4 regions of the Neobacillus sp. NPDC093182 genome follow, and region 4 is predicted to be linked to each of the others. Evidence: predicted binding sites of a transcription regulator. Region 4 holds the regulator's gene; each other region holds the start of a gene.
What was found. The regulator Rex, encoded in region 4, represses fermentation and respiration genes when NADH is low (regulators of the CRP and FNR family bind a similar motif). The targets are predictions, from matches to a motif close to TTGTGAAATATTTCACAA.
Positions count from the first base shown of each region.

Region 1: ACIQAA_RS09775 (AtpZ/AtpI family protein) is a predicted target of Rex. The motif match lies at 4,100-4,117, and genes of this name have one in related genera.
Region 2: ACIQAA_RS23380 (formate/nitrite transporter family protein) is a predicted target of Rex. The motif match lies at 2,790-2,807, and genes of this name have one in related genera.
Region 3: ACIQAA_RS16625 (DUF438 domain-containing protein) is a predicted target of Rex. The motif match lies at 4,654-4,671, and genes of this name have one in related genera.

Region 1 is NZ_JBIVOI010000004.1:137,073-143,202, forward strand. Features, by position in the region: gene atpA (F0F1 ATP synthase subunit alpha) at 1-1,065, opposite strand, end outside; gene ACIQAA_RS09750 (F0F1 ATP synthase subunit delta) at 1,090-1,626, opposite strand; gene ACIQAA_RS09755 (F0F1 ATP synthase subunit B) at 1,623-2,150, opposite strand; gene atpE (F0F1 ATP synthase subunit C) at 2,311-2,523, opposite strand; gene atpB (F0F1 ATP synthase subunit A) at 2,600-3,310, opposite strand; gene ACIQAA_RS09770 (ATP synthase subunit I) at 3,334-3,708, opposite strand; gene ACIQAA_RS09775 (AtpZ/AtpI family protein) at 3,716-3,937, opposite strand; gene ACIQAA_RS09780 (S8 family serine peptidase) at 4,265-6,130, opposite strand, start outside.
Region 2 is NZ_JBIVOI010000014.1:137,634-143,763, forward strand. Features, by position in the region: gene ACIQAA_RS23370 (hypothetical protein) at 1-739, shown strand, start outside; gene ACIQAA_RS23375 (ribose-phosphate diphosphokinase) at 931-1,881, shown strand; gene ACIQAA_RS23380 (formate/nitrite transporter family protein) at 1,932-2,759, opposite strand; gene ACIQAA_RS23385 (glycosyltransferase family 4 protein) at 2,956-4,101, shown strand; gene ACIQAA_RS23390 (hypothetical protein) at 4,341-4,838, shown strand; gene ACIQAA_RS23395 (NUDIX hydrolase) at 4,926-5,606, shown strand; gene ACIQAA_RS23400 (GNAT family N-acetyltransferase) at 5,645-6,130, shown strand, end outside.
Region 3 is NZ_JBIVOI010000008.1:257,284-263,413, forward strand. Features, by position in the region: gene ACIQAA_RS16605 (branched-chain amino acid ABC transporter permease) at 1-230, opposite strand, end outside; gene ACIQAA_RS16610 (branched-chain amino acid ABC transporter permease) at 244-1,122, opposite strand; gene ACIQAA_RS16615 (ABC transporter substrate-binding protein) at 1,211-2,392, opposite strand; gene ACIQAA_RS16620 (YpzG family protein) at 3,015-3,167, opposite strand; gene ACIQAA_RS16625 (DUF438 domain-containing protein) at 3,309-4,529, opposite strand; gene ACIQAA_RS16630 (ring-cleaving dioxygenase) at 4,835-5,812, shown strand; gene ACIQAA_RS16635 (hypothetical protein) at 5,850-6,130, opposite strand, start outside.
Region 4 is NZ_JBIVOI010000021.1:112,013-118,142, forward strand. Features, by position in the region: gene ACIQAA_RS28500 (EAL domain-containing protein) at 261-482, opposite strand; gene groL (chaperonin GroEL) at 677-2,308, opposite strand; gene groES (co-chaperone GroES) at 2,361-2,648, opposite strand; gene ACIQAA_RS28515 (CPBP family intramembrane glutamic endopeptidase) at 2,930-3,652, shown strand; gene ACIQAA_RS28520 (YdiK family protein) at 3,649-3,849, shown strand; gene ACIQAA_RS28525 (redox-sensing transcriptional repressor Rex) at 3,900-4,553, opposite strand; gene moaC (cyclic pyranopterin monophosphate synthase MoaC) at 4,585-5,082, opposite strand; gene ACIQAA_RS28535 (ABC-F family ATP-binding cassette domain-containing protein) at 5,270-6,130, shown strand, end outside.

The sequences.
Region 1 (6,130 bases), on a different contig from region 4:
TGGACGAACACCGGAGAAGAAAAGGTCGGATTGTAAGAAAATTTGTCCATCTGTAATGGAGATAACGTTTGTTGGGATATAAGCAGAAACGTCACCTGCCTGCGTTTCAATAAATGGCAATGCAGTGATTGAACCCGCACCTAGTGTGTCGTTCAATTTCGCTGCACGCTCTAATAAACGGGAGTGCAAGTAGAATACATCCCCTGGATATGCTTCACGACCTGGAGGACGGCGAAGTAATAGGGAAAGTTCACGGTATGCAGCCGCTTGTTTTGATAAATCATCATATACGATTAGGACGTGCTTGCCTTCGTACATGAATTCTTCAGCCATTGCAACCCCAGCATAAGGAGCTAAGAATAACAATGGAGCTGGTTGTGAAGCAGATGCAGTAACAACGATTGAGTACTCTAACGCACCATGCTTACGAAGGGTTTCAACGGCACCACGTACGGTTGATTCCTTTTGACCGATTGCAACATAGATACAGATCATGTTTTGACCTTTTTGGTTCAAGATTGTATCGATTGCAACAGATGTTTTACCTGTTTGACGGTCTCCGATAATTAACTCACGCTGACCGCGGCCGATTGGCACAAGTGCGTCAATCGCTTTAATACCTGTCTGTAGTGGCTCATGAACGGATTTACGAGCCATAACGCCTGAAGCTACTGCTTCAATCGGGCGAGTTTTAGTTGTATTGATTGGACCCATACCATCAACTGGCTGTCCTAAAGAGTTAACAACACGACCAATTAGTTCCTCACCTACTGGAACCTCCATGATGCGTCCTGTACGACGAACCTCGTCACCTTCTTTAATGTCAGTGAAAGGTCCAAGAATGATAATACCAACGTTATTAGCCTCAAGGTTTTGAGCCATACCCATAACGCCGTTTGAAAATTCAACAAGTTCTCCAGCCATGACATTGTCGAGGCCATGAACACGTGCGATACCGTCACCTACGGAGATAACTGTACCTACATCACTCACTTGAATTTCAGCCTGATAGTTTTCAATTTGCTGTTTTATCAGGGCACTAATTTCTTCAGCTTTGATGCTCATGAGTTTCACCCCTATCTACGAATCTTAGCTTAACAATTTTCGTTCTAAACGGTCTAGCTTTCCGCGCAAAGAGCCGTCGTATATACGGTTTCCGATTCGGAGCTTAACGCCGCCGAGCAGTTCGGAATCCACGATATTTTCAATTCTTAATGATTTCTTGCCAACTTTTGCAGCAAACGTTGCAGAGATTGCTTCACGTTCGGCTTCTGTAAGCTCACGCGTGCTGTAAACTTCAGCTTCCGCAACTCCCTTTTCATCATTTGCCAGCTCAAAGAATTGGTTCGCTACTTCAACGATCTCGTCTTCGCGGTGGCGGTCGATCAAGATCAATAGTGTATTCAGTACATATGGATTTACCGTTGAAAAAGCTGCTTTCAAAATCTCTTTTTTCTTATCAAGTGTAAGTTTTAAAGACTTTAAAACTGCTTTTAAATCGGTATTGTATACCATAACTTCCTTTACTACACGAAGTTCTTCTTCTACTACTTCAAGAAGCTGCTGTTCTTTTGCGATTTGAAAAAGAGCCAACGCGTAGCGTTTTGCTACCATGGAGTTGCTCATCGCTTTTCTCCTGCCTCTTGAATATATTCGTTAATCAGTTTATCTTGATCTGCTGCATTTAACTCTTTTTCAATTACTTTAGAAGCAATTAATACAGACAAGGAAGCAACTTGTTCACGAATAGCGGCAACCGCTTTTTCTTTCTGCTGCTCAATTTCAAGCTTCGCAGATTCTTTCATGCGTTCGGCTTCAGTACGAGCGACAGCAATGATTTCTTCACGCTGAATGTCGCCTTGCTTTTTCGCATTTTCAATTAAAACTTGTGCTTCTGAACGAGCTTCTTTTAAAAGAGAACGCTGCTCTTCTAATAGTTTCTTTGCTTCAGCGCGACTTTGTTCTGCCGCTGAAATTTCTCCAGCCACATGCTCTTCACGCTGTTTCATAATGCCCATTAAAGGGCCCCAAGCAAATTTCTTCAACAGCACCATTAGTACGATAAAGATGACAAGCTGGAAAATAATATCTCCCCAGTTTACACCCGAATGGGCTGCTGCTGCTCCTAATACAAAACTATTTGTTAACACCTGCGATTCACTCCCTTCAAGGTCTTTCCTTAAAACAACCTATATATCAGTCGAAATAATTGTCGAAATCAATCGTTTATGCACAGTATTGAACATAAACGAATGGCGAAGGTTCTCACGAATGATCTTCGCCATTTATATGAACACAAGAAGTGCTCGATTATTGACCTTGAACCATGAACGCGATAACAACCGCGATGATAGGAATCGCCTCAACTAACGCAACCCCGATGAACATTGTAGTTTGAAGCATACCACGAGCTTGTGGCTGACGAGCGATACCTTCTACTGTTTTTGATACGATAAGACCGTTACCGATACCAGCACCTAGTGCTGCTAAACCAATTGCGATTGCTGCTGCTAAAAGACCCATTTGAAAATTTCCTCCTTTAATGTATGAAAAAATGAATTCTTATTTTTTGTTCTTATTGAAAAGAACGGTTTTTATGCTAATGGTCGCTGCTCACTTTGTGAGCTAAGTACACCATTGTTAACATACAGAAAATAAATGATTGGATGGCACCGACAAAGATTGAGAATCCTTGCCATACTAACATTGGCAGTGCAGCGGCAAGTGTTCCGCCCACACCGGTTGCTAAACCAGCTGCGAGTAAGCTTAATAATATTTCCCCCGCATAAATGTTTCCGTAAAGACGGAGACCGAGAGTCAGAGTATTTGCAAACTCTTCAATAATTTTAATTGGGAACATAAACCAGAATGGTTTAAAGAATTCCCTTCCATATGCTCCTGCGCCTTTCATCTTGACACCGTAGAAGTGAGATAATCCCACTATCAATGTGGCTAACGTCAACGTAACGGCCGGATCTGCTGTTGGTGATTTCCACCAAAGAACGCCGTCTACTACGATTGAGAATGGAAGCCCAAGCATATTGGCAACAAAAATATACATAATGATGGTAATTCCGAGTATATGGAATCGTCCGCCATCTTTCCAATCCATCGTACTGTTAATAATGTTTTTAACAAAATCCATGACCCATTCCATAAAGTTTTGCATTCCGGTTGGTTTCATGGCCAGACTACGAGTGGATAGAACGGCTAACAAAAAGACAATTGCACTTGCTATGGTAATCATCAAAATGTTTGCCAAATTAAATTGGAGCCCAAGAAACGTAACTATTGGAGCTTCGTGATGCAACAGTATTCACCTCGCTTCCCCCGCTATTTATGTAAAAATAAATTTTGCGTAAAAAAATCTATCATAATGACAATGTAGGATGTCATTAATCCTATAACCACACTAATGAGATGAAATTGCTCGGGATATCTCATTGTGATGACAATCGCAAGAGCACCGGTTGCCATTCGTGAAAAAGATCCAAGTGAACGAACAGTTCTTCCTTCAGCTGCCGCTTGTCCAAATTTGTCGATTTTTCGAGCCATCAGCCACAAATTAAAGAGGCTCAAACTTGTCCCAAGAATCAATCCAAGAAAGATTGATTGCTGCGCAGTGAACCCCCAGCCAAGCACATAAAAAGACAATAAAAAAAACATCCACTTTCGCTGTCGGGCAAACATTGTTTGAAATTCTGGCATGGTTGGTTTAATCTCCTGAATAGAACTTGCGAATTGAAATGAGCATCGAGTAAATACCGGCCGCTAAACCTATAAACAGTCCAATTATTAAGAAAATTGGCTCTGTACCCCACTGTTTATCGAGCCATCTGCCTGCAAAAATACCGATTAGAATCGATCCAGCCAGGGATGCCAGAATAGCTGACATTAGGGCATAAGCTTTAAATGGATTGCGGTTTTCATTACGCATACTATCGCATCCTCGCCATAAGAGAATACATCAAAAATCGAGGTTTATGTACAAAAGGCAGATACGTAGAATTCCTGAGAATTCTGTCGAATTACATGAAAACCCTCTCATTCTACATCCTTTGTTAGCATACCTCAGCCTTTTTCCAATGTCAATGGATTTAGGTGAATTCATACACAAACTATTCTGCGTAATTTCTTCCATTTGGAAGTTTTAGTTAACACTATAATTGTAGTGTAATTACCCTGTATTTTAGCGTTGTAATTGTGTCTATTTTGTGAACATATTTGACAAAGAGTGGGTAAGTATGTCCCACTCCAGTTTGTTCTATCGAACCACTTCTCCGATTACGAGCATGGTTTCTATAAAGTCTTCCTTTCCAGCCTTTTTGGCGAAGACCTTGGCAAGATAGACTCCATCAGGAGGAAGGTTATCTTCCGTTATGGCCTTGCTGACCAATCCCTTCTTAACATTCTGATTGGTGTCTAAGAAGCCGACAAATCGGAAATCATCCGGATTGAAAAGGGCTATCCCAAACTCCTCGGCTCCGCCTGGCAGGTAAACCTCATATCGATAGGTCCCCGGCTGGTCTCCATCCTTAAAGTCAAATCCCATTACTCTCGGATAATTGGGTTCTTCAAGAACATAGATATAGGGAATTTGAATCGGATTGGAACCAGCATGGATGGTTAGATAACCATCATGAATTTTTCCTTTCAGTTCGACAGGATTTACTTCTAATTCAAGCTTTGCATCCCGTGTTTCTCCAGGCTGCAGTGTAAAGGCGAGCGGGAAACTCCATTTCAGGCCGTCTGCCTGCTTGGGTATGTCGAACGTATAGCGTACAGGTTTATCACTTAAGTTCTCAACATGTAAAAAAGCCTTGTGAATATCCCCTTCACTTTCAAACTTTCCGAATCGCAGTGAACTTGGACTGACAAGTGAAGTAGCTTTTACTGCTTCATTCACCTGAATTCTCCCAGCTCCCTGCTCATACGTCCGATATCGTTTTCCATTTTTCACTAACGGCTTGGCTGTATTCATTAAGGCAGCCTTAATTTGGTCCGGTGTCCACTCTGGATGCGCCTGTTTAATCAGTGCACATGCACCCGCCACATGCGGCGCGGCCATACTCGTACCCTGCAGCGATAGGTAGCCGCCAGGAATGGTTGAGTTAATCGCCACACCAGGTGCAACAATATCTGGCTTTACCTCCCACGTATCTGTAACAGGTCCCCTCGAACTAAAGTCAGCAAGCAAATCCTTCTCTTTGTTGACCTCAACTCTCACTAATGAATTCGTTTTACTTTTTAAAAGTTCCCCATCCTTCTTTGTGATTGAACCCACCGGTATATCAATCGGTGACTCTAGATTGCCCATAAAGCCGCCGCTTAAGTTATTGTAGATCATCACAGCCTTCGCTCCGGCATCACGCGCGTTTTTTGCCTTCTCGGAAAACGTTATTTTTCCTCTTTTAATAAGAACAATTTTTCCCGTAACATCTTTTAGATCTGCTGCTGTACCAAGACCGCCATCTACGATTGGATAGGAACGGTCAAGGCCCCAGCCAGCTGACCCCTCGAGCGGTTGAATCCGTAATTTTTCCCGCATTCCTTCTATTAATAGGTGAGGGACCTCGATTGTTGGGGTGGAAGCGCCAACCGATATCGCCTTTGAGGCCGTTCCTGGTGAACCCACCGTCCAAACATTCGGCCCAGAATTACCCGAGGCCGCAATCGCAACGATCCCCTTATCGACCGCTCTGTTCAATGCCAGGCTGATTGGCAGGTCTGGACCGTTGATATCATTTCCTAGCGAGAGGTTCATAATATCGACTTTGTCCTTGATTGCCTGCTCGATAGCTGCCAGTACATTCTCAGTTGTCCCCCCGCCGCCAGGTCCAAGCGCACGATAAGCAAGAATTTTCGCGTCAGGCGCCACTCCCTTTAATTTTCCGTTTGCTGCAATAATTCCAGCAACATGAGTACCGTGAACGGTCGCTCTTCCTAATGTTTTCGTTTCCATTGGATCAGCGTCGTTATCGACAAGGTCACGTCCGCCGGCAAAATTTCTTCTGAGGTCAGGATGGGTGTAATCCACACCGGTATCGATGACCCCTACCGTTACACCTTTACCCGTCAAGCGGCGGTTATTTTTATCAAAGAGTCCACGAATCTCTTCACCGCCGATAAT
Region 2 (6,130 bases), on a different contig from region 4:
GGAAACGTTAGCTGTTTTAGAAAAGTTGTTAACGAGGAAAAAACTAAGGGAGGTTCGAACAGACTATCTTGGACATGTGGGAGATGAAGATATCATAAAAATCAGCACAAGTGAAACGCAATGTGTGTTCTGTGGTAATACCGTTTCTGCGGCACAAATCCATCAACTCAATGATGGCAGACAAAGGTGCTTTACTTGTAATGAATCGGCTATCGACCATGTGCTAGGAGTTGAGCCGCTTTATAGAGAAGTTCGTCAATTTTTTAAAAATGTATATTTAGTAAACTTACCTGAAGATATAGCATTATCTGTGTTAAGTGCAGCAGACATTCACAAGATGAACGGGTTGCCTTTTATACCAGAAGCAGGAAATTCTCGTTTAACCGGTAAGGCAAGTGTGGATGGTGATGGCAAACTCACGGTTTTAGTTGAAAACGGGTCACCACGAAATCATACACTTTCCACCTTAGCCCATGAACTAACGCATATTTGGCAATTTGAGAATTTACAAGTGGATCAGCTGCAAATCGATGAACTTGAGGGATTTGCCTCTTGGGTAGAAGTACACATGATGACCCAAATGGGAGAAGTTCCATACGCCAGCATGCTGAAAGAACAACTCGAAAACCGGCAAGACCCATATGGCCGGGGTTACCGGCTCATAGAAGAGAAATTATCGATCCTCCCATACAACGCCACTCCATTTGACTTGTATGTACCTGATGAGGTCGGGATGTGAACGTGTGAAATAGCTTAGTGTAAAAGACTTTACACTAAGCTATTTTTTTATTGGCAAAAAAATATTTTGGTAAGGCTGCCTTAAGTTCGAAGGTTCCAATATGAAATATTGTTCTAATGACCTCATTTCATGTAAAATAGGTAAATGAGACGTTAAGGAATTGTAAATAAACAAAGCATGGGGGACATAAAGTGCCGTATCAATTACAAAAAGGGTTTAAATTGTTTGCATTAAATTCAAATCAAAGTCTGGCAAAGGAAATGGCTGAGCATTTAGGCTGCGAGGTGGGAAAAAGTTCGGTCAATCAATTCAGTGATGGAGAAATTCAAGTGAACATTGAAGAAAGTGTGCGCGGATGCGACGTTTATATTGTTCAATCCACTTCACACCCGAATAATGACCATATCATGGAGCTGCTGATTGTGATTGATGCGTTGAAAAGAGCTTCAGCGAAAATGATCAATGTCGTTATTCCTTACTACAGCTATGCCCGTCAGGATCGAAAAGCTAGATCCCGCGAGCCGATTACTGCTAAATTAATTGCAAACCTACTAGAAAAATCTGGTGCTACCAGGATACTGACAATGGATTTTCATTCACCACAGGTACAGGGCTTTTTCGATATTCCAGTGGATCATTTAATTGGTATCCCAATTCTATCAGAGTATTATGAGAAAAAGGGACTTGAGGATGTGGTTGTGGTTGCACCACATAACGGTGCTGTTGGGAGAGCGAGAAAAATGGCCAAGTACTTAAATGCTCCGATTGCCCTCATTGATCGACGACGTCCTGAACCGAATGTTTCGGAGATTTTTGAAATCATTGGGAATGTTGAAGGGAAAAACGTCATAATTGTGGATGACTTAATTAATACAGCAACCACGCAGACATTAGCGGCCAATGCACTAGTAGAGAATGGAGCAAAGGCAGTCTATGCTTGCTGTACGCATGCTGTCCTCTCACAATCGGCTGTTCAAAAAATTGAATCATCACCGATTCAAGAATTAGTGATTACGAACACGATTGAGCAGACTGAAGAAAAGAGATTGAATAAAATTACCATGCTGTCTGTAGCCCCATTACTAGCAGAGGCTATTGACCGCATTCATAATGAAAGAGCAGTAAGTCCGTTGTTTGAATAAATAAAAATGGAAGAGCCGTGATGACCACGGCTCTTTTACTGTGAAAATTTTTATAATCCAATTTTTTTATCTAAAATTCCCGTTTTCTTAGCCCCTTCAATGACAGTGTATTCATTCTTTTTGTAAGCAAACCAATACGCCATTCCGATAAAGAGTGCTCCGCCAACGGCATTCCCTAAGAAAACCGGAATAAAGTTTCCTAGATAATCCATCCATGTGAGGTGTCCAGCAAATATGACTGCTGGAATGACAAACATATTGGCAACAACGTGTTGGAATCCAATCGCGACAAAAGCCATGGTTGGGAACCAAATCCCCGCGATTTTTCCCATCATATCTTCACTTCCATACGATAACCACACAGCTGCAGCGACAAGCCAGTTGCACCCGACTCCTGAGACAAAAGCTTGAAGAAAGGAAGCATCAACTTTATGTTCAGCAATATGTAAGGTACTTTCCAAATAGACGCCTGTTTCTGTTAATCCGACAATATGCCCAAAAAAGTAGGCTACGAATATAGCGCCTAAAAAGTTGCTTACCGTGATGAGCAGCCAATTTTTCAAAACTTGTTTTGTTTGTATTTTGTTTGCAAATTTTGCTAATGGAACCACCATCATATTTCCTGTGAGAAGTTCCCCGCCTGCGATTAATGTAAGGATGAGCCCAATCGGAAAGACAGAGGCACCTAAAATCGCACTAAGTCCAGATAAACCTTCGGATAAGGGAGCTGTAACGCGTATATATAATAGGAATCCTAATGAAATAAATGCACCTGCCTGGAAACCTAACAGCATCGTTGTTAATAATGGGTAACTTGTCTTTTTCATTCCATTTTTAATTGAAATGTCTAATATTTGATCGGGTTTGTATAATGACATAACAGTCTTTCCTTCTTTCTAACGGCATATATGTGAAGAACATCACATATTGATTCGTTTTTATTTTAACGCAATACAGCAAAAGAAGCTGTGAACATTTCATTAACTTTTTGTATATAGAAGAGACCTGTCCACACGTTTCTATCCCCGGTGCGTAAGCTAGTATAATAAGGGTTTCGAAAGGGGATGAAATGAGGTGCCGAGGCTCAAAATAGCTATCATTACTCCAGGCGTTTATCCGATTCCTGGTAGAAAATCCACTTCTGTTGAGTTAGTGGTACACAAAACATCCAATCTTCTTCAAAAAGATGTAGATGTGATTATATTTGGAAAGAAGACTAAAAACCAATCTTTCATTGAAAGACAAGGAAATTTAACGTATTATCGATATTACTTTAATTCTAAAACTTATATACAAAATGTAGTGAAACAGCTAAAGATAGATAATCCCGATATCATTCAAATTGAGAATCGGCCTAAATTTGTAAAATTCATTCGTCAGGCCATTCCCACTGCTAAAATTATCCTTACCCTTCATTCGGTAACTTTTATCTCCCCTCCATACATGCGGAAGCGTTACCTGAACAACTATTTAACTCAGCCAAATGTAATTGTTGTAAATAGCCAATTTTTAAAGAATTACGTAATTGAAAAATCCAATTTGGATGGAAAAAAAATAGTTGTTAATCATTTGGGTGTCAATACTGACCAATTTAAACCAAAATGGCAGCTAGACAGTACCTCATCATTAGAGATATTAAGAAAAAAACTAGGAGTATCCGATCATAGAATTCTACTATATGCAGGCAGATTGGTTAAAATAAAAGGCGTGCATCATATTTTAGAAGCTATGCCAGAGATCGTTAAGGCTGACCCCTCTATTCGGCTGATTATTGCTGGAAGCTCTTTTGGACATAGAGCATATTTTAACCATTTAAAAAAGCTAGCTGAAAGTGTAAAGGACCACGTTGTTTTTACTTCTTTTATCCCGAATAATAAGATTCACGAATTGTTTCAAATAGCAGATTTACTATTGGTTCCTTCCGCCCCAAATGAAGCTTTTGGACTTGTAAATCTAGAAGCCATGTCAACAGGTACCCCTGTCATCGCTACGAAATCTGGTGGTATACCTGAAATTATTGAACACGGAAAAACCGGATATTTAATAGATCCATCTAATATCCGAGAAGACTTGACTAAACACATCCTCTACTTACTATCAAATCCTGTAAAACTAAAGCGAATGGGCAAGAAATGTGTTTTGCGGGTAAGAAACAATTTTACCTGGCAGCATACGGTTGATAGACAGTTAAAGCTTTACCGACAAATGCAGGAAGAATGAATGAAAAAACAAAAGTCACAGGCATTGCTGTGGCTTTTTTTCTGACTTTTACAGTCACTTTTTTGGGTATATATATAATGGCTTCATACCAGTCTTATGAATGATAAATTAATCATTTATTTAGGGTTTTGTTATTTTAAGAAAAAATACTAAAATAGATAATAAGTCTGTTTGTATTTTAATAGGTTATAATCATTATTATTAGTATTGTGTGGAACATTGTATGGGGGAATGGTTTAATGGCTGCAGTGAAGTCGGTAAAAATTGATGGTGAAAATATACATATCTTTAATAGCGTGATCTATATCTTTGAATCCCAATCGGGGTATACGCTTGAATTAGATTTAATTGTCAGCGAAGTTACTGTAAGAAAATATAAACAAGAGCAAACACTAATTATTGAGATTGAGCTTGAGGACGGTAGAATCATAAATTCGATTATGCACCTAAAAACACTTCCTGGAGGATTACCACAGCTTAATCTATTTTGTGATTTAGGTGATATTGATGAATATGAAGATTTTGAAAGAGTCGATGAAAATAGTTCATGGTTTCCGAATGTAGAAGAGGGAATTACATTAGAAGAGATTAGAAAAGTTGAAATGCCGAATGAGAACATTAGCCTAAAATTAAATCTGCCTATCGATCAGGTTGAGTGGTTAAAAAAGCAAAAAAGAGCTAGTTTAAATGAAATGGTAAAAGAGTTTATATCTGAATATTGGAAAAAACTAGAATAAAAGATTAATAAAGGAGTTATCTTGTAAGAAGTGGAATAAATATATTATCGGATTATACTATTTTTATAATAAAGGGGTGGTACTCCATTGGCTGCAACTCCAAAACCGGCCTCAACCGTAGTATTGATGGACGAATTATCAAGGGTGTATTTAACAAAACGACCAGTGACCATGAAGTTTATGGGTGGATTTCACGTTTTCCCGGGAGGAGCCTTAGAAAGTCATGATCTATTGGTTGAAAATGACTATGTGAATAGTGATGAAGCACCACTTTCCATTTGTCTTTCCCATTATATTGCTGCGGCTAGAGAATTGTTTGAAGAAGTTGGGATACTGTTGGCTAATACGATAGATGGTTTACCGGTTCTATTGCCAAAGGAAAAAGAAATGAAATATCGAAATGATCTTGTAAAAGGTGAAATACCTTTTGTTCGAGTATTAGAGCAGGAAAGAGTTTATTTTGATCCTCGATGTTTAACTTATATCGGACAAATTATTACACCTGAGGAAAGTCCGATTCGTTTTGATACCCGATTTTTTCTAGCGAAACTACCACCAGGACAAAGCCCAGAACCAGATGTAAAGGAAATTGATGGAGCGAGCTGGTTTAAGCCGGAAGAAGCATTAACAGCGTTTCAACATAAAAAAATAAAACTTGCACCACCGACTATTCTTACCCTCCAAGCTATCATTGATTTTCAAAAAAGCGGTGTCTTAAAGATGTCAGTAACAAGAGAGGATTTAATGAAATTGCTTAAGGATTTATAAAAAATTACTAGTTAAACATGCAAAAGGGGAACGCATTCATGCAAATTACATTTGAAAATATTTTTATTCATAGTCATGTCGCTGCTGAAAATAGTCTATACAAACACTACCATTTTCCTGAAATGTTATCGCGATATGATAGTAATTATATTGAGTTTAAAACCTTTCCTGCACTAGAAGAATTTAAAGAGGCGGAACGTTATTTACGAGATTTCCATCAAAAAAATGGTCAAAAGCATGTGAAGTTTAAATTTCCTGTCGATGAAGAGATCCCTGCTGAGTTTGTGAATTACTTAAATCAGAAAAATTATGATATTGGTTTTCTAGAATTATATGGTATTGAGCCAAATCAATTTCCTAAGGTAAAGGATCACCCTGATATTGAGGTTCAAATTGTAACAGAACAAAATTTAAAAGCTTTTCTTGCTTTACAGTATCAGCAGGATATCGTATTTGGCAGTAATTTTGCCCAACAAAAGGTAGAGTTAAATAAGATGATTTTTGAGGACCCAAAATTCATGCAG
Region 3 (6,130 bases), on a different contig from region 4:
GCTGAAACATACGCTCCGACTGCTAGGAATCCAGCATGTCCAATCGAAAATTGTCCGGTAATACCAATAACTAAGTGAAGACTGACCGCTAAAATGATGTTAATGATCATTAAGATCAGCATGTTGCTATAAAATGCATTTAATATACCTGTTTGAATCAAGCCTTGGCCAATTCCATAAATCAGTACTGCTAAAATGAGAAATAGCCAGAATTTACTTACCTTTTTCATCTGTCTATCTCACCTACACTTTCTCTTTTGTATTTTTTCCAAAAATGCCTGAAGGTCTAAAAATAAGGATCAGGATTAAGATAATAAACGCTGCAGCGTCTCTCCATAATGAGAATCCCATGGCACTTACCACTGATTCCACAACCCCAAGGATAAGACCGCCAACCATGGCTCCCGGGATAATACCGATTCCACCTAAAACAGCCGCAACGAAAGCCTTTAATCCAGGGATAATCCCCATCAGTGGTTCAATCTTTGTATAATAAACACCAAAGATAACACCGGCAGCCCCTGCTAAAGCAGAGCCAATTGCAAAAGTATAGGAAATGGTTCTGTCTACATTTATCCCCATTAGTTTGGCTGCATCCATATCATGTGATACTGCACGCATTGCCTTACCAATTTTCGTACGATGTACAATAAATTGTAATATAATCATTAACCCCACGGAAACAGCAAGGATAAAAATGGACTGGCTGCTAATTTGAGCTCCGAAAAGGTTAAAGCTTGTGCTTGGCAATACATTATCAGGATACGCCTCAGGCTGTGCCCCACGAGCGTAAATTACTCCGTATTCAATTAATAGCGACATTCCTATTGCTGTTATTAAGGCCGCTATTCTAGTAGCGTTTCTAAGACGTTTATAGGCTATTCTTTCAATCAATACTCCAAATACTGCACAAAATGCCATTGAGAATAATAATGCTGGAAAGAAGCCTAGACCCCATCCCTTAATCGCATAAAACCCGACGAACGCACCTACCATAAAAACATCACCATGGGCGAAGTTAATTAATTTTATAATTCCATAAACCATGGTATAGCCTAATGCGATTAAGGCATAGATGCTACCGAGTGATATTCCGTTTATCAATTGTTGTAACCACTCCATTGTTCTCACTCCTAATTATTCCAAATTTAACTCTTTACATAAGTAAAATGGAAGGGATCATCCTTCCATTTTACTTAACAAGTACTTTTTAAGGATTTACTTTTGTGTTAAACACTTGTTTACCATCTTTATATTCTAAAATAGTAGCTGTTTTAATTGGATGATGATTTTCATCAATTGTTACTACACCTGTTACAAGACTTAAATCTTTTGTTTTCGCTAATTCTGCCTGAATCTTACTTGAATCAGTGCTGCCAGCACGCTCAACCGCATCTGCTAAAAAGTAAACCGTGTCATAACCAAGTGCGTTGAAGGCATTCGGTGCTTCACCATTGTTCTTTTCTTTAAATGCTGTAACAAACTTTTGTACCTTTTCATCTGGATCTTCAGAAGAGTAATGGTTGATAAGGTACGTATTATTTAATGCTTCCGCTCCTGCTAAATCAACCAACTTTGGAGAATCCCAGCCATCTGCTCCCACTAAAGGAACATCGATACCTAATTCACGCGCTTGCTTAACAATTAAGCCAACTTCTTCATAATATCCTGGGATAAAGATGAATGAAGGATTTTTTGCCTTGATTCTAGTTAATGTTGCACGGAAATCTGTATCCTTTGCTACATAAGCTTCTTCCGCAACGATCTTACCGCCTGCAGCTTCAAAAGTTTCCTTGAAGGCGTCGGATAACCCTTTAGCATAGTCACTTGAGTTGTCAGCGAAAATCGCTGCATCTTTAATTTTTAATGTATCTAAGGCAAAGTTCGCAGCTACTGTACCTTGGAAAGGATCAATAAAAGAAGTACGGAATACGAATGGTCTTACTTTCCCTTTTTCATCTACGGTTACAGTTGGGCTTGTTCCACCTGGTGCGATTAGCACAGTTTTCGTGTCATTTGCAATTTGCGCTTGAGCAACTGTATTACCGCTTGTTGCTGCTCCAATAACAGCCGTTACCTTGTCTTGGCTTGTTAATTTAATAATACCGTTTGTAGCCTCTGCTGCTTCTGATTTATTATCTACTTTCACAACATCAAACTTTTTACCATCAACGCCGCCATTTTTATTGATCTCTTCAACAGCCATTTCAATTCCTTTTGACATTGATTCGCCATATGAAGCAACGTTCCCTGAAAGCTCTAAGTTCACACCCAATTTAATGGTATCTGAATTGGCGCCTCCTGAACTTTCTTTCGCTCCTCCTGCACATCCTGCTAATACTCCAGCAAAGATGGTAGAAGCCATAAACACACTAGCTAATTTCTTATTCATGGTGTTTCCCCCTTTGATTGAATTTTCAGATACTAAGAATCGTAGATTAGTATCTTTCTTGCCCCCATGAGATTTGTTTATAGGCTAAATTAATTAACATAAGTTATTGTAGTACTTTTTTCATTGTTAGTCTAGTATATTATTTCAATATTTCAGAACTTTTTATTTTTTATAAAAATTAAAGCGCTTACTTGTTGTTGCAAAGCTTTTTCATAGAGTATTAACGATTATTCCCAATTAGTATTTTTTTGAGGATACATAAAATCCCACTTAAATATTATTCCAAATTTTGTGTTTATGCTTGAAATATTTTACTGATATATACTTTTATTACCAGATACAGTGAAAGTCGCATTTTAGTGAGAATCACCGGTTGAATTGAAAAGGGGTACATACCTATTCATTTCTTAAAATAGTTCTTTTAGAGAATGATTAATCCTTAATCGTTACCTTTCTTTAAAAATTGTCCTCTTACGGGTACGATTATCCCTAAAAGTGGCTATGTTATGGCACGATTCCATCTGAAAAAACTTTTATTTGCTGATTTAATTTCAATAAACATTTTTACAAAAAAAGAAAGAAGACTAATTTCGTCTTCTTTCTTTTTACTCAGATGTATCCTTTACCACCTATGTGCCTTTGCGTTTGATCTCGCGATAATGTTGTGTTGTGAAATTTTTGTGTGTCCATTTACCTGAGAACTAGCACGCTTAGGCCGAGTCCAATTATTGAAGAACTTTTGAGAATGTGGATCCAAATGATCTCGAGTACTCACAATGAATCACCTCAATAGTTAGGATTGGGATACTCTGAAACGCGATATTACAGGAATATCCTTTATAGTATTTGATTTTGGATATATAAAAATACACATCATTTAAAGCAAATCGGCGTTTGGTCCATCAAATATCAGATATTATGACATAATCCTTTTTTCTCCTACAATCGCTTGGATTGGATCGATATTTTGTGTAAATTCAAGTGTACCCATGTATTTGCCATTCTCATCCCTAACAGCAAAATAACGAATATATACATATTTATCACGAAACTTAATCCAGAAATTTTCTGTATCCTTCCTGCCGGCTTTAAAGTCAGCTAACAATTCCTCCACCACATGAACACTTCTCGGCGGATGACAATTTTGCACAGTGCGGCCAATTACCGCTTTTGTACGAGCAAAGATTCTTTCTTTACCATGAGAGAAGTAACGGACAACATCATCTTGATCGATGAACGTGAGGTCTACCGGTAAATGATTTAACAACAGCTCTAGCTGTTTTAATGATAATATCCCTGTTTCCATTTTAATGTATCCATCAGAGATAGCTTTTTCCTCTATTGCATGTCTTTCAGGCTTCCATACTTCGGTAGGTGTAATCAAGCAGTAACCAATCTCATCACTTTCACGTGATATTTTTACCCATTCATCTTCTGTAAAATTATTTATTGCCATTGGAACAAGAATGTTTTCTTCTCTATAGATCATAGTGATAACTTCTTGAATAACAAAATTTATAACTTCAATTAATGACCGCTTGTCACCGTTATAGGAAGTTAATTTCTGTCTTGCGTCTTTAATGGCATCACGGATAAAGTCGTTGATACGCCACATGTTTGTGGTTGGTCCAAAAATGCCGTAGGTTTCTAGGTAAGGAAAAATTAAATTCTCTTTCCTGCTGTAGTGTTTATCGATATCTAGCAGAAGGTTGATATCTTCTAAAAGCTTAAGGATATTTTCATGACTGTCTTCCTTTTCAAACTCCTCCAAATGTACTTTAAGTTGAGTATTTACCAATTTATCTAGTTCTTGATTCTCTAATTTAAAGGTGTGTATCGGATGACCTGGCTGTTCCTCTGGCTTATAGGTGTTTTCAATTTCTACAATAGACCCTTTAAAAATTTCTGTGTGCTTTGCATGTAAACGATGTATTTCTTCTACTGAAAGATCACCAAAATCATGCTGAAGCTGTGAAATTTCATCGATGGTAATGTTTCCGATAAACGCATTGAAATGAGCTTTCACCTCTTTTACATTTTTTCCGTCATGCAGGTCTTTAAAGATTTGTTTTAATATCTCTTGTCGTTTATTTTTAGTTGTAGTTTGTTGTTCACGGTTATTAATTATTTCACTCATAGTTATTCTCCTTCGCTAGTTGCTCTTTTTATATGGAATTGATAATGAATCTCATACATAAAATAACACCTTTTAAAAAGTCTGTTTGTGATTAACATCATTGGTACTGAAATAAACTTTATAAATGTGATAATTTTAAGAACGAAATTTGGAAAGAGAAATTGACAGCAGTTTTTATCCATGTTATATTTATCTCGAATTAGAGATAAATGGTTTCGAGATATAAATTGTCACCTAGTCCTGTTGAGTGTATTGAACTTTACTAGGGAAAAATAAACAAAGACATACTAAATGGAGGAATAAACTTGAACCACTTAAAAGGGATACACCATGTAACAGCGATAACAAGCAGTGCCGAGAAGAACTATGAATTTTTTACTTATGTATTAGGCATGCGTCTCGTTAAAAAAACAGTCAATCAAGATGATATTCAAACGTATCACTTATTTTTCGCAGACGACACTGGTAGTCCTGGGACTGATATGACATTCTTCGATTTCCCCGGAATTCCAAAAGGTGTGCATGGAACAAATGAGATATCAAAAACTTCCTTCCGTGTACCTAGCGACGCTGCATTAGATTATTGGGTAGAGCGTTTCGACCGCTTGAACGTAAACCATACAGGAATTAAAGAACAATTTGGCAAAAAAACAATCTCGTTTGTAGATTTTGACGACCAACAATACCAATTGATTTCTGATGAAAACAATAAAGGAGTTGCCTCAGGCATACCTTGGCAAAATGGTCCGATTCCATTGGAATATGCGATTACCGGATTAGGTCCTATTTTTGTACGAATTGCTAACTTTGATTACTTTAAAGAAATGATGGAGAAGGTACTACTTTTTAAAGAGATTGCTCAAGAAGGAGCCTTTCACTTATTCGAAGTAGGTGAAGGAGGAAACGGCGCACAAGTAGTAGTGGAATACAATGCAGTACTGCCACAGGCACGGCAAGGATTTGGTACTGTTCACCATGCAGCATTCCGGGTTGAAGATCGTTCAGTACTAGATGAATGGGATCAGCAAATGCAGAGATTTGGATTCCAAACATCTGGCTTTGTGGATCGCTACTTTTTCGGCTCTTTATACTCTAGAGTGGCGCCTCAAATCCTATTTGAATTTGCAACAGATGGTCCTGGATTTATGGGAGACGAACCTTATGAAACCCTTGGTGAAAAACTATCATTACCGCCATTCTTTGAATCAAAACGCAATCAAATCGAAAGACTCGTACGTCCAATTAATACGGTAAGAAGTACAATAAAATTTAAAAAGGAATAAAAATAAGCGGATCCTTCGGGACTCCGCTTTTTTCGTTTCACCATAATTTCACATGAGACTTCAACAATTCATCATCTTCAGTTGCTTCAAATACTTCAACTATTTTTACAGTAGGCTTCTCAGTCGTGTAATTTAGAATCTCCTCTTCTAACTTTGGAAACAAAACTTGATTTGCCTGCTCTGCTTCCTCCTTCGTGTCCCAATAGTTCAATGCTCGATATTCTCCAGTTGGATCATCGAAAAAATAGACACTACCACGAAACCCATACATTTTTCTACAGATTTTATCCAATTCATTTGTTAACTTTTCCGCAACTC
Region 4 (6,130 bases):
CCAGATAAACGGAAGCAGCAAGGAAGAAAATGGTGTCTATTACTACATTGTTGCCCGAGGAAGAACGGACAAAGCTGTGTGATACGGTTAAGAAACACTTGGATATTCATTAGTTTACGATTAAATCCAAATACTCCAGACCCCAGCTCTCCATTACCAAAACTAATTTGAAAAGGGCAAAAAAAGGAACCTATGCTTTTATAGCCTTAGGTTCCTTTCAAAAGCTTAGGAAATAAAAAATCGGACCTCGACCGAAACCGTCACTCACGAAACTTCTCAAAATCCCGCTCAACCTCTTTAAATGTATAAAGCCCTCCGAAAAGGAACCCTTGCACCTTATGACATTGATTCTCACGGAGGAATTCTAGTTCTTCTAGGGTTTCAATCCCTTCAGCAACCACTTCCATAAGAAGAATTTGCCTCATTTTAATCATCGCTGATGTAATTCCCACATTGTCAGACTGACAGCAAATATGGCGAATAAGTTAATTTTGAGTAGTCAAATAACCAAAAACGCCTATCTTCATGTAGGGCAAGAAATGAAAAAAGAAGCTCCCCATAAGTTTGGTCAACTTATGAGAAGCCTCCGTTAATATTCCTCAATGTTAGCAAAATGTTAGTATTTCACTCTCACCTTACTAACAAATCATTTTATATCTAGTGTTTGAGGGGCAGATTACATCATGCCGCCCATTCCACCCATACCGCTCATATCAGGCATGCCGCCTTGACCTGCTGGTTCTGGCTTGTCAGCAACAACTGCTTCAGTTGTTAAGAACATAGCCGCAACAGATGCAGCGTTTTGAAGTGCAGAACGAGTTACTTTAGTTGGGTCAACGATACCAGCTTCGATCATGTTTACCCACTCACCGCTAGCAGCGTTGAAGCCTGTTCCAACTTCTTCGCGCTTTAAGCGGTCAACAATTACAGATCCTTCAAGACCAGCGTTGTGAGCGATTGTACGTACTGGCTCTTCGATCGCACGTAATACGATATTTACACCAGTTTGTACGTCGCCTTCTGCTTGGATTTCTGCAATCTTGTTGTATACGTTAAGAAGGGCAACACCACCACCGGATACGATACCTTCTTCAACCGCAGCACGAGTTGCGTTTAAAGCGTCTTCGATACGAAGTTTGCGCTCTTTTAATTCTGTTTCGGTCGCAGCACCAACTTTGATTACTGCTACACCGCCAGCTAATTTAGCTAAGCGCTCTTGTAATTTTTCACGGTCAAATTCAGAAGTAGTTTCTTCTAATTGAACACGGATTTGGTTAACTCGAGATTGGATCTCTTCAGTTGCACCAGCACCCTCAACGATTGTTGTATTTTCTTTTGTTACAACAACCTTAGAAGCGCGTCCTAAAGATGTGATTGTAGTAGTTTTCAATTCACGGCCAAGCTCTTCAGTGATTACTTCACCGCCAGTTAATGCAGCGATATCTTCAAGCATTGCCTTACGACGGTCACCAAAGCCAGGAGCTTTAACAGCAACTGCATTGAATGTTCCGCGAAGTTTGTTCAATACTAAAGTAGAAAGTGCTTCTCCTTCGATATCTTCAGCGATTAACAATAATGGTTTGCCTTGTTGTACTACTTGCTCAAGGACAGGAAGGATTTCCTGAATGCTTGAGATTTTTTTGTCTGTGATTAAGATATATGGATTTTCTAAAACAGCTTCCATTTTATCTGTGTTTGTTACCATGTAAGCAGATGTATATCCGCGGTCAAATTGCATACCTTCAACAACGTCTAATTCAGTTGTGAAGCCTTTAGATTCTTCGATTGTGATAACGCCGTCGTTACCAACGCGCTCCATCGCTTCTGCAATTAATTGACCTACTTCTTTATCATCTGAAGAAATAGCAGCAACTTGTGCGATAGACTCTTTGCCTTCGATAGGCTTAGAAATCGCTTTTAAGCCCTCAACTGCTACAGTAACTGCCTTTTCAATCCCTTTACGGATACCCATTGGGTTAGCACCAGCTGTAACGTTCTTTAATCCTTCACGAATCATAGCTTGAGCAAGAACAGTTGCAGTTGTTGTTCCGTCCCCAGCAACATCGTTTGTTTTGCTAGCTACTTCAGCAACAAGCTTAGCACCCATGTTTTCAAAAGCGTCTTCTAATTCGATTTCCTTCGCGATTGTTACACCATCATTTGTAATAAGCGGTGAACCGAATTTCTTCTCAAGAACCACGTTACGTCCTTTTGGTCCAAGAGTTACTTTTACTGTATCTGCCAATGCGTCTACACCACGAAGCATTGCGCGGCGTGCATCTTCACTAAACTTAATTTCTTTAGCCATGTTCAAAAAACCTCCTCGTATTTTTTAAACTCAATATTGTTTTAAAAAATCCTTATTGTCCAACTACAGCAAGGATATCGTTTTCGCGTAAAATTAAATATTCGTTTCCTTCAAACTTCACTTCTGTACCAGAGTATTTTGAGAAGATAATACGATCGCCTACAGAAACTTCAAGAGCAACACGTTCGCCGCTTTCAAGCACTCGGCCTGTACCTACGGCAACAACTTTTCCTTCTTGAGGCTTTTCCTTAGCTGAGTCTGGTAACACGATACCGCTTGCAGTTTTTTCTTCTGATTCGACAAGCTCAATGACAATACGATCACCTAGTGGTCTTAACAAATCAAACAACCTCCTCAAATAGATATGTAATTCTGACTTATTAGCACTCTCTTAACTTGAGTGCTAACACAATTCTTATAATAATAAATGGAAAAAAATTTTGCAAGTATGAAGCAGCAATTTTTTATTATTTTTTGCAACCTTACAAGTATGTGATTTACACGTGGGAATATACATAGTTTTTCCGATAACCTTAAAAATTGAAACAACCTTGCTTTTATTAGTACAATGAAGAATAGGGTAAAATATTTTCATTAGCTGCTTAAAGGAGATTTATTAATTTGAAAAGGGAATATTGGATTATTTTAATTGTCTATATAGCCATGCAGTTATCAAGCCTAGTGGGAATTCCAGGACTGATGTTCCTATTTGGCTACTTAGGAATAAATCAAGGGCTCGTTGTCCCCTATTGGTTAATTTTCAGCTTCACCCTTGCTCTGGTTATTATTCTTTTCTTATTACGAAGAGAAATAAAGAAACCAGGGTTGAATGAAAGAGGCAGTTCCTTTGGCTTTGCTGCCATCTGGGCTGTATTTGGTGTCTTCCTAGCCTTATTTGCCCAAGCTCTCGCTGCGAATATTGAACGGCTGATCGGGGTTGAAATGGGCTCAGAAAACACACAGCAAATTCTCAACATCATTGAATCCTTTCCACTTGCCATCTTAGTCAGTTCAGTAATTGGCCCAATATTAGAGGAAATTGTTTTTCGAAAAATTATTTTCGGCACTCTCCATAAACGGTTTAACTTTTTCTTCTCAGCGTTAATCAGCTCGGTTATTTTCGCCTTAGCCCATATGGAACCGCATCATGTGCTTCTCTATTCTGCAATGGGCTTCACTTTTGCATTTCTCTATGTAAAAACAAAACATATCCTTGTACCGATTTTTGCCCATGTTGCGATGAATACATTAGTTGTCGTCATACAGTCCGTTTATAAAGATGACATTGATAAAATTATTCGTGAGGCAGAAGGTATTCAAAACTTTATCGGAGGCTTTCTATGAGACGATCACCCTTGTTTTCCGGAATCATTTATATTGTACTTGGCTGCTTATTTACTTATTTTGCAGTTGAAGATGTCACCCAAAACGGATGGGGGTTCTTCAGTTACCTGCTCGTTTTACTTGCCACCTTTGACTTCGGATCTGGTTTAAGAATGATTTTCTTTTACAATAGATATAAAGACAAAATAAAAAAGTAGGATCATTAAAAAGCCTTTTCACTTTACTTGTGAAAAGGTCTTTTTTGTTTTTATTCTTCTATTTCCTCTGTAGGGTAGTGCTTCAGGAAGTAAATAAGTGATTGTAATTCAACAGCCAAGTCGATATGATGAACGCGAATAGATGAAGGAACATTTAACCTTGCAGGCGTGAAATTCAATATCGCCTTAATATTAGATTGTACGAGTCGATCCGTAATCAGCTGAGCCACTGGTGCAGGTACGGTCAGGATGGCAACATGGATTTCATCATTGCTTAAAACCTTCTCGAGCTCATCCATATGAAACACAGGCACATCTCGGATCGTTGTTCCCATTTTGTTCGGATCAACATCAAAAGCACATTCAATTTTTGTATTATTATTTTTTAAAAAGTTATAGTTTAGAAAGGCGGTTCCAAGATTTCCTACACCAATTAACGCTACTTTTGTTAATTCATCTTGATCTAGTGTTTTCCGAAAGAACGTTAATAGGTAGTTGACATTGTAGCCATATCCCTTTTTCCCTAAGGCACCAAAATAAGAAAAATCCCGGCGAATCGTTGCCGAATCCACCTTCACTGCCTCACTTAATTCCGCAGACGAAACCCTCTGTTTACCGGAAGAATGCAGATTCTTTAAAAATCGATAATATAAGGGCAGCCGTTTTGCTGTCGCTTGTGGTATTTTCATTGTTTCATTACTCATATTCTCCCACCCCTCATAAATAGTTGTTCATTTATCTAACTTGTTCTGTTCGGTGGAAATCCCCATTTTTCCCGCCGGTTTTTTCAACCAGATAGGTTTTTCCAATGACCATACCTTTATCCACTGCTTTACACATATCATAAACAGTTAAAGCACAAGTGGACGCAGCTGTTAACGCTTCCATTTCAACACCTGTATTTCCTTTTGTTTTGACAGAAGCTGCAATATTTAATGTAAAAGCCGTATCATGTTCTTTTTCCCAGGAGAAGGATATATTTACCCCCGTCAAAGGTATAGGATGGCACATCGGGATTAAGTCCCAGGTTTTCTTTGCCCCCATCACGGCAGCAACTTGTGCTACTGCAAGAACATCGCCCTTTTTCATTTCATTATTTGTTATTTTTTCATATATTTCTTTACTAACCGTAATGCTGGAATGAGCAAGTGCCGTACGAGCACTTTCTGGCTTATCACTAACGTCCACCATTTTCGCTCTTCCTTCTTCGTTAAAATGAGTAAATTCAGACATAAACAATATCCTCCCACAAAATCATACTATATTTTTAACAATTTGTCTGTGAAACTTTGAACGAATGATGAAAAATTTACATTTCTTTCTTTCGAGATATTTTCTTATTTTCTCCAACACTAAGACACTTTATTGCCTGCATTGTTGGAATAAGGTACACTTATTTTAGTAATAGAGGTGAAAAGCAATGATATTATTACAAGTTAATCAACTAGCAAAATACTATGGTGCAGACCTAATTTTATCGAATATAAAACTAGAATTACAAACTCGGGACCGTGTTGCACTTGTCGGGCGAAACGGTGCAGGGAAATCGACATTATTAAAAATTATTGCTGGGCATTTGTCACATGATGGCGGAGAAATCATTAAGCCAAAGGGAGTAAGCATTGGTTATTTAGCCCAGAATACAGGACTAGAGTCGAATTTGTCGATCTGGGATGAAATGCTGACAGTTTTCGACGAACTGAGAAGTATGGAAGCAGCAATTCGACACCTCGAGGTTCAAATGTCAGATCCTGCTGCTATTGAGGACACTAGCAGATACGAGAGAATCCTAAATGAGTACGATCAGCTGCAAGTGAAATTTAAAGAGCAGGGCGGTTATCAGTATGAAGCAGATATTCGCTCCATCCTGCACGGATTGAATTTCCACGATAGTGCGGTCATGATCTCTTCCTTAAGCGGCGGACAGAAAACGCGCCTTGCCTTGGGGAAACTACTTTTAACCAAGCCAGATATTTTAATCCTGGACGAGCCTACCAACCATCTTGATATTGATACTTTATCTTGGCTCGAACAGTATTTACAAGGCTATGATGGGGCGATCTTAATTGTGTCCCATGACCGTTATTTTCTAGATAAAGTCGTAACGCAGGTTTATGAAGTTTCACGTAAGCAAATTCAAAAATTCATTGGAAACTATAGTGCATATCTAGACCAAAAAGCTGCCAATTATGAACGCGATTTAAAGCTATATGAGAAGCAGCAGCAGGAGGTTGCTAATCTTCAAGATTTTATCCAGCGCAACCTAGCCCGTGCGTCTACG